One region of the Paenibacillus borealis genome, then DNA from elsewhere that is predicted to be linked to it. Evidence: riboswitches for the same ligand, from Rfam matches in the RefSeq annotation. Region 1 holds a riboswitch; the other holds the start of a gene.

Region 1 (4,848 bases):
AGATGCCGTCCAAATTCAATTATTATGTGGATTCCTTTGCAGCCGGACTTACAGATCCTAAGATGCTTAATCGGATTGAAGCAGATTACGGCTATCTGAAAGACGAAATGTCTGCTGAAGTATTCCAGATGCCCCGGAATCCGTTTCATGTGAAGGTGCGGAGGATTGAATCACTCACGGATCCGGAGCAGACTGTACAGATGCGCAACCGCTGCTGTATGTATTACCGGACTGAAGGCGGCCGTCTCTGCTATACCTGTCCCCGGATGAAAGAGGGGGAGCGGGCTGAGAGAAGGGAAGAATTCCGTTCAGAGCGTGCTGCGGCCGGGAAATAGGTTATAATCGGGAATAATGAAACATAATAATGCTGTATGCTGCTTCCAAACAGGCTCCTGTCATTGACAAGGGAGCCTGTTCGTTGTTAAAGTTGTGGTTGCCGCGATGCACGTGTGAGGCAGGCAGATGATCACGATCATCATTTTCATAGAGTTAGGAGCATGAAGAATGAATATTGACAACATATATGAGGACTTGCAGCAGCTGGTCACAGCAGGCTCGCTGAAGCGCCACGAGAATCTTAAGGATCTGGTATATACCCGCATGGGCGGTCGAGCGGATATTTGGGCCGCACCCGCTACTTACGATGAAATTCAGAGAATATCTACATATGCGCATGATCATCATATACCGCTTACGGTACTCGGAAACGGCTCGAATGTCATTATCCGGGACGGGGGCATCCGCGGCATTGTGCTTCAGACCTCTGACATGACGGAAATGGGCATCCGGGACGGATTGCTCTACGCGCAGTGCGGGGCGAAGATTATCGACGCTTCGAGGTATGCGCTGGAGCAGGAGCTGACGGGTCTGGAGTTCGCCTGCGGTATTCCCGGAACGGTAGGCGGGGCGCTGTATATGAATGCGGGAGCTTACGGCGGTGAGGTTAAGGATGTGCTGCAAAGTGCACTTGTAATCAACAAGGACGGACAGCTCGTGATTATGCAGGGCGATCAGCTTCAGTGGGGATACCGCAAAAGCATCTTTGCCAGCGGAGAGTATATTGTGCTGGAGGCCAGATTTGCGCTTCAGCCGGGTGATCCTGCGGCGATCAAGTCCTCCATGGATGAGCTGACCTATCTCCGTGAATCCAAACAGCCGCTGGAATATCCCTCATGCGGCAGTGTATTCAAGCGGCCGCCGGGCCGTTATGCCGGCCAGCTGATTCAGGAGAGCGGACTGCAGGGGACCCGCATCGGCGGAGCAGAGGTATCGCGCAAGCATGCCGGATTCATCGTTAATGCGGATAATGCGACGGCAAGTGATTATATCGGACTGATTCAGCATGTGCGTGCAACAGTTAAGGATAAATTCAATGTTGAGCTGGAGACGGAAGTTGAGATTCTCGGCGAAGAAGTATAATTAAGCTGATAATTTCTTATATTTGAATCAATAGACGTATGTAAGGCCATGGGTAAGCTTCACCCATGGCCTTTATGTGTCTAAGGTAGTACTAGTTCATTCAGCTCAAGGCCAGCGAATATTTCGCTCTGTCCGTCTGCAGCTCGACATTATCTTCTGCTACTGAATTCAGCTTCAGCCCGCTCACTGCGATCTCATAATTTGGCTGCGGAAGCGGCACAAGCTCACCGTCAGCATTCAGGGTATTCCCCGAACCCCGCAGAATCAGTGCACTGTCCAGGTATTCATCAAGGACATCCTCGGCGTTTCGGTAGTCTACAGTCTCCAGATTAAAGTGGACAGTATCCTGGTCATCCAGCTCCTGTTTCTTGATTACCAGGGTTGCATGTTCCTGCGCCTCCAGCCAATCTATAAGCTTCTGTACGTTTTGTTCCATATAGGATCCCATCCTTTGGTTAGTAAGAGATTGTTAATTCTAAGTTACCCGTTTCCGGGCAATTGAATCCATAGGTTCGCCACATCGTATTAATTAACGGTATTAATATTTCATGGCATAAAAAGAAAATTCGCGCTTTAATCGGGGAGCTGCAGCCGTCCGCCGGAAGATACATTGTTTGCAGTTCCCCATTAGAGTGTAAACTACATCTATGCACTTCTATTAACAATACATAAACGGGGAAGGTGAGCCTAATGTGGGGTGCATTGATGTGGGGAGCCATTTCCGGCTCTGCTGTATTACTCGGGGCACTGCTGGCGTTGTTCCTGTCCATTCCAAACAAGCTGATCGGATTCATTATGGCCTTTGGAACAGGCGTACTGATTGGTGCAGCTGCTTATGAGCTGCTGGAGGATTCCGCGAGTGACGGCGGGCTGGCCCCGACGATCATCGGTTTTACTGCGGGAGCGCTGGTATTCACGCTGTTTGACTGGTATATCTCGCGAAAAGGCGGCGCCGGCCGCAAACGCTCAGCCAGAGCTTCAGGGAAGACGGAGAGTAAAGGCGGCAGCGGCCTGGCTATTTTTGCCGGAACCGTACTGGATGCTATTCCTGAGTCGATCATGATCGGAGCAAGCCTGATTGCCGGCCAAGGTGTAAGTCTGCTGCTGGTCATCGCTATTTTTATCAGCAATATTCCGGAAGGGTTGTCGAGCACGGCAGGGCTGAAGCAGGACGGCTACGGCAAAAGAAAAATTATGCTGCTGTGGCTCGGCGTTCTGGTTATTTCCACCGCAGCTTCGGGAGCCGGCTATTCGTTTATGGACCATGCAAGCGGATATACGGAGGCGCTGATTGCTTCTTTTGCCGGGGGCGGAATTATCGCGATGGTCTCCTCCAGCATGATGCCTGAAGCCTATGAGGACGGCGGACCGCTTACGGGATTTATTGCTGCCATGGGGCTGCTGTGCTCGCTGATTCTGGATCAGCTGTGAGGGTTGTCAACCCTCCTGCAATCATGGTATAGTTCAAGACGCACCATATGTATAGTCATAAGCATAAAGAAGAAATCTGCGTGCACAAGCGCAGGAGAGGTTCGCAAACTCCCTCTATAAAAAACTAAGACCGCCAGAGGCAGGATCAGCTTACCGGATACCCGGGGGCTTAAAGAGTACGGGCATTTGCCTGTACTTATTTCTTGTTATGCCGCGTGTCTCATCTTAGTAGAGCCAGGTTTTCGGAATCTCGTTCTTCTTTCCAGTTCAGGCCTTGAGCCTAGGGAAAAGAGAGGGGTTTTTTGTCATGTCAGAAGGCAGACTGAAAGAGGAAATGCAGGAGGTTACCCTGCTGGGCAACCAAGGTACGAAGTATAAGTTCGGCTATGCTCCGGAGATTCTGGAGGCGTTCGATAACAAGCATCCCGGCCGTGATTATTTTGTCAAATTCAACTGCCCGGAGTTCACCAGCCTGTGTCCCGTTACCGGACAGCCGGATTTCGGTGTGATGTACATCTCGTATATTCCAGATATCAAAATGGTTGAATCCAAATCCCTGAAGCTCTATCTGTTCAGCTTCCGCAATCACGGGGATTTCCATGAAGACTGTGTCAACATTATTATGAATGATCTGATCTCGCTGATGGAGCCCCGTTACATCGAAGTCTGGGGCAAGTTCACGCCGCGCGGCGGCATTTCCATCGATCCTTACTGCAACTGGGGGCGCCCGGGGACCAAATATGAGGCCATGGCCGAGCACCGGCTGATGAATCATGACCTGTATCCGGAGAAAGTGGATAACCGTTAATCCGGCAGTTTCCCCGCACACAGAACAATAAGGAGGAGAGAATTACGATGAATAAAAAAGCACTGGTCGTCTTCAGCGGCGGCCAAGACAGCACGACCTGCCTGGTATGGGCTTTGCAGCAGTTCCAGGAGGTTCAGGTTGTTACTTTTAATTATAATCAGCGGCATGCCGCTGAGATTGAAGTCGCCAAGGAGATTGCCGCTAAGTTTGGGGTGAAGCAGCATATTCTGGATCTGGGACTGCTGAATCAGCTGGCCCCGAACGCTCTGACCCGGGACGATATCGAAATCGCTGCCGGTGAAGGGGAGGAGCTCCCGAGCACATTTGTAGATGGGCGGAACCTGCTGTTCCTGTCCTTTGCAGCGATTCTGGCCAAACAGCTGGGCTATAGCAACATCATCACCGGTGTCTGCCAGACGGACTTCAGCGGATATCCGGACTGCCGGGATGTGTTTGTAAAATCACTGAATGTTACCCTCAATCTGTCGATGGATTATGAGTTCGTGATTCATACCCCGCTGATGTGGCTGGACAAAAAAGAAACCTGGAAAATGGCCGATGAGCTTGGGTACTTCGACTATATCCGCGAGCAGACACTGACCTGCTATAACGGGATCATCGGCAGCGGCTGCGGCACCTGCCCGGCATGTCTGCTGCGCCAGCGCGGCCTTGAGCAATATGAGGCGGAGCGCCAGGGGGCGGGTCTGTAATGCAGGGTGAAGTATCTGTCTGCAAAATATTCACCTTCGATGCTGCCCATCAGCTGATCGGACACAAGGGGAAATGCAGCAATCTGCACGGGCATACGTACAAGCTGGAAGTTGTGCTGAAGGGCGTTCCGTCCTTGGAGCACGGCCAGTCGGATGAGGGGTTTGTCATCGATTTCAGCGATATCAAAGCGACCGTGAAGCAGCTTGTAGTCGACCGTCTGGATCATGCTTTTCTGGCCATGGGCAATGAGCCTGTATTGGAGACACTTACGGCTACCGGCTCCAAGGTGGCGCTGCTGTCGTTCCGCACGACGGCGGAGAACATGTCAGCATACATCGCTTATGAGCTGAAGCGGGCTTCATTGCCGGTGTACTCGGTTAAGCTGTGGGAGACTCCGACCTCCTGGGCAGAGGTGCTGGCTGCAGATATTCCGGAAGAGGGACCGTCTTATCGTCTGTACGGAGGCTGCGACCATGAGT
Region 2 (4,848 bases), 2.9 Mb from region 1:
AATCATCTCCTGCTATAATCTGTATAAGCTGAATTTAAGCTATTAGCCTATAATCCTGCCCAAAATACAACATTTTGCCGATTACATCGGTCCTAATTCAAAAATGTTGTACGAATTGCAGCAATTCTCCTTTTCCAAGCGGAAAATCAGAGAAATTATTGTATTACATACAACAATCCTTCTAAAAACCCGGGTATTTATGAATCGAAGTTGTAATTCGTACAACATTTATTTCGAACAACATTTATGCTGAAACAGCGCGGCCTTAAGAATCCCAATTTGCCAGCAACGAATTAGAATAGATACAAAAAAGCAGCTCCAACAGCCGCGTGGCCTTTGGAACTGCTTTTATTTTTGCTGCTAAGCAGCTTTACAGCTAAATTTTGAACTGCTGGGCAGCCTTTTGCAGCTTCACAGCCTGCTCGTGCAGGTGCTCGACGGTCAGTGCGTGTCCTTCCAGCTCCTGGTGCTGGCGTGCGGAGTTCTCGCCAAGCGTATCGGCGCTCTGCTGCGACTTGGCCGTAATCTGTGCCGTTTCTTCCACCGAGGCACTGACTTCTTCGGTGCCTGCCGAAATCTGCTGGGTAGCGGCAGATACGGACTGAATGCTATGGTTGATGCTCTGAATAAGAATCAGCAGATGATTGAAGGCATTGCCCGCTTCAACAACCTTGTTCACACCTGAAGCCACTTCTGCATTCACGTGGTTCATCTCAGATACCGAGTGGTTCATATCTTCCTGAAGCCCAAGCAGGAATTCGCGGATCTGCTCATTGGATTCCTTGGATTGCTCTGACAGCTTGCGGACTTCTCCGGCCACGACCGCGAATCCCCGGCCATGCTCTCCTGCACGTGCTGCTTCAATCGAGGCGTTAAGCGACAGCATCTGAATCTGCTTCGTAATTTCGGTAATCCCCTGCACAACTTCCCCGATCATCAGGGAGCGTTCATTCATGATGCGGAACTGCTCCAGCGACTGCACCGAGGCCTGTTCCACCTGGCGCATCTGCTGCACAGCACTCTGGGCAATATCATTACCGCCCATGGCTTCGGCGGAGGCTTCACTGATCTGCTCCGTGACCTCACCGGCAGCGGAAGCGATATGCTGGATGCCGATGTTGATCTCATCCATAGCCCGGGAATTATCCAGTGCGCTGCTAGCAATCGTGGTGCTGCCTTTACCGATTTCCTCTACGGAAATAGCGGATTGCTCGGCCATATTGTTCAGAATCTGAACGCGTTCCTTCAGATCATTGGAATCGGCAACTACGGTACCTGATGTATCCAGCACATGTCCGATCATCTCTTTTAGCCGCTCGCTCATGATCCGGAAGCTCTCGGAGAGCTGGCCTACTTCATCGGTGCCTTTAATCGTGAGTGCTTCGGTGAAATCGCCGCCGGCCAGCTTGTTGCTGTAGGCTGCCAGCAATTTAATCGGACGGATGATTCTGCGGCTCATCAGTGTAGCGCCGGAGAGTCCGACAATAAGTGCCAGCAGGGTGATTCCCGCACTGGTCCACAGAATGTTGCTCATCTTTTCCTGAATAAAGCCGACATCCGAGCTTACACCAACGAGCATTGTGGTGCCGGGAACGCCAACAAATGCACTCTTATGTATACCATGGCTATCACTATAGATTTCACTAAGTCCTGCTTTTCCCTTGGAGGCTTGCTCCATGGCAGGCAATACCTCAATGGATTCCTCGCGCTTAAGCTTGGCGCTATGGTCAGCGACCAGGACAGTGGCTTTGCCTTCCTTCAGATCGATGAGGAAGATGGTCTCCACATCGTGCTGCTTCCGCTTTTCCTCGAAATAGAATTCTACATTAGTTCCTGCCTGTTCATTCTTGTTAAGGGCCTGCTGCGCGCTTGTAGCATTCAGGTTCTTGTATACATCCTGGGCTGAGGCCGTCAGAGACTTATTGATCTGTGGCAGAACGTAACTGTTAATGATGTTGGTGGATATGAAGTAGAAGCTGATACTTAGCAAAAGAGAAGTGAGTAACAGAACGACAAACAGCAGAAGCGTAAACTTGCGGCTAATTGATTTTTTGAAACGGAACATTTCTTTCTCTCCTTTTCTGTCAATTGCATCTGAAATCCCCAGCCCGACAAAGAGCCAGGCAAGCAGCAATATATTCCATTGGTGTAGGTCATATATGAAGCTAGCGTTAACGGGAAATGTGATTGATAACTATTCTATAGAATTAACCTCAGGTTGAATAGTGAAAGTTTGCTCTATTGTGCATTATTTTTCAGAAAAATTTGAATATTTAACGAGTCTATCACCAATTTACCGAAAAAAGTGAATTACACGCTGTTTTCATGAAAATTTAAAATTTCATAGCATGTTAGCTTCTTCTATGATAGAGTGTTATTGTTTTGTTTCTATAAGAGTGCTACAAGAGTTCTAAAAGAGTTCTAAAAGTGGATATCCGCGGTTCGTAACCATCCCGCGTAAACAAAACTAGGAGGAGTAATCAGTAATATGTTCAATTTGTTATGGGGTATTTTGTTTGTTGTCGTTAATTTTGTGTTTTTTCTGCTCTGCTACCGATTGTTCGGTAAAAAAGGGCTCTATGCCTGGGTAGGTATGGCAACCGTGGTCGCCAATATACAAGTAGCCAAGACGATTGCGATGCCTTTCGATATCGTGATGACGCTGGGGAATACGATGTATGTCACGTTATATATGACCAGTGACCTGCTGAATGAGAGATACGGGCGGGCTGAAGCGCGGAACGCTGTCTGGTTCGGGTTCTTCACCTTGCTGATGACTACCGTCATTATGCAGATGGTGCTTATATTTGAGCCGCAGGAGACGGATATTGCCCAGTCTTCACTCCAGACGATCTTCGGCCTGATGCCGAGGCTCGCACTGGGCAGTCTCACCGCATATTTCATCAGCCAGTTTCTGGATGTGCGCCTGTATGCATGGATCCGCAAGTACTATGGCAGCTCGCGGCAGCTCTGGATCCGCTCTAACGGCAGCACAATGATCAGCTCTTTTGTCGATACTCTGATCTTCTGCACGATTGCGTTTGCCGGAACCTATGACCTGAAGGTATGGACAGAGATTCTACTGACCACCTATCTGGCCAAATTCCTTCTCACGGGCGCAGGCACACCGGTGCTCTACCTTGCCCGTTCCTTTAAATTCGCTGAAGAAGAGCAGACAGTCAGGCCCCAGGAGACCAAGCGCAATATTTCATAGAATAGTCTTATATAAAAAAGCCCCAAACTCCAGTGAACCGGAGATTGGGGCTTTTGCAATTGCTGAATTACAGGCTCAGCACTGTCAATTCTTTGGGGAAGCTGGTCAGCGTCTGCGGGCCTTCTGCCGTAACGAGCACATCATCCTCAATGCGCACGCCGCCAAGATTTGGAACATAAATTCCCGGTTCTACGGTGAAGACGTTGCCGTTTGCGATGATATCCGTGTTGAGTCCATGCAGCGAAGGATATTCATGGGTATCCATGCCGAGACCGTGTCCGACGCGGTGCATGAAGTATTCCCCGTAACCGGCGGCTTCAATAACATCCCGCGCTGCTTTGTCGACAGAACCGAAGGTGGCTCCTGCAACGGAGGCGGCAATACCGGCTTCATTGGCAGCAAGCACAGTGTTGTAGATATCGGTCAGCTTGCTGTTGACTTCGCCTACAGCGAAGGTGCGGGTAATGTCGGAAGCATATCCTCCGGCGTATACGCCAAGATCGAACATAAGCAGATCGCCCGGCTGGATGATGCGCTCGCCCGGTACGCCATGCGGCAGGGCCGTGTTCGGGCCGGAGAGCACCATAGTGTCGAAGGAGGGGCCAGAGGCACCGACTTTTTTCATCAGATATTCAAGCTCCGCTACCAGCTCATTCTCGCTGACACCGGCTTTGACATGCGACAGGCCGCGGCGGAGAACCTCCTCGACAAGTTCGGCGGCATGCTTCATAATGCGGATTTCTTCAGGTGTCTTGACGGCGCGCATAGCCCGGAGCAGATGGCCGATGTCGCTGAATGACCCCGCCGGGATGGCGTCTGCCAGCAACTCATAACGGCTGACGGAGAAGTGCTCCTTCTCGATGCCGAAGCTGCCCGGATTCGCACCGCCGAAGCGGGATTTAAGCAGTTCGTACGGGTTGTCCGTATCGCTGTGCGTCAGGATAGTTTTCACCGAGGAGGCGGCATGCGCCGCTTCAGCGTCCAGCGCCGGAACGATCAGCACGGGCTCCTCGCCGCGGATCAGCAGCAGGCCCAGAAAACGTTCATGCGGGTTGCTGGCGAAGCCGGTCAAATAGTATACATGCTTAGGATCAGTTACGAGCAGAGCATCCAGGCCCCCGCCTGTAAGTCCTCGCTCCAGTTTGAGCAGAGCTTCATTCATTGCAATAGTTCCCCTTTCATATACACGCTTGAAACAGCAATATTCTCATTATAATTCATAATCCGGGAGGCTGCACGTTCCTGGTGAGGATGCTAAAGGGAGTTTAGTGAAGTTAAGCACCGGGTAATAGTTGCCAAAATCATTTCTGGTTTACGTTCCAATTTACACCAAATGGTATACTTCCAAACCGGGTTTTGCATGAAGCAAATTCTTTGAGATTGGCCTCACAAAAACTTTCAGGAGGTTATGAATATGTCCGGAACAAGAACAACGGTCCTCTCCCGTACATTTCTGCTGCGCGGAGCTTTGGTCCTGCTGATGGGACTGCTGTCAGCCTGCACCTCTTCTGAACAAGATAGTATGCAAGAACAGCTGACAGTTGAGAATCCGCGGCTTGACGCACAGCCTGCCGGAACTGCCCTTCCATCTTCAATGACTACGATGACCGAAACACCGGTGACAAGAACCCCGG

The links. Region 1 has a riboswitch for preQ1 ahead of queF (preQ(1) synthase). Riboswitches for the same ligand answer to the same signal wherever they lie in the genome.
Region 2: it holds a riboswitch for preQ1, as region 1 does, so the genes downstream of both, PBOR_RS07135 (queuosine precursor transporter) here and queF (preQ(1) synthase) in region 1, are expected to answer to the same signal.

The regions. Positions count from the first base shown of each region.
Region 1 covers NZ_CP009285.1:4,556,636-4,561,483, reverse strand. The annotation lists gene PBOR_RS19005 ((2Fe-2S)-binding protein) at 1-335, shown strand, start outside; gene murB (UDP-N-acetylmuramate dehydrogenase) at 505-1,419, shown strand; gene ymzB (protein YmzB) at 1,520-1,855, opposite strand; gene PBOR_RS18990 (ZIP family metal transporter) at 2,110-2,850, shown strand; PreQ1 riboswitch class I at 2,941-2,984, shown strand; gene queF (preQ(1) synthase) at 3,158-3,658, shown strand; gene queC (7-cyano-7-deazaguanine synthase QueC) at 3,706-4,368, shown strand; gene queD (6-carboxytetrahydropterin synthase QueD) at 4,368-4,848, shown strand, end outside; gene queE (7-carboxy-7-deazaguanine synthase QueE) at 4,843-4,848, shown strand, end outside.
Region 2 covers NZ_CP009285.1:1,665,745-1,670,592, forward strand. The annotation lists gene PBOR_RS07130 (methyl-accepting chemotaxis protein) at 377-2,065, opposite strand; PreQ1 riboswitch class I at 2,432-2,477, shown strand; gene PBOR_RS07135 (queuosine precursor transporter) at 2,489-3,214, shown strand; gene PBOR_RS07140 (M24 family metallopeptidase) at 3,282-4,376, opposite strand; gene PBOR_RS07145 (PQQ-dependent sugar dehydrogenase) at 4,629-4,848, shown strand, end outside.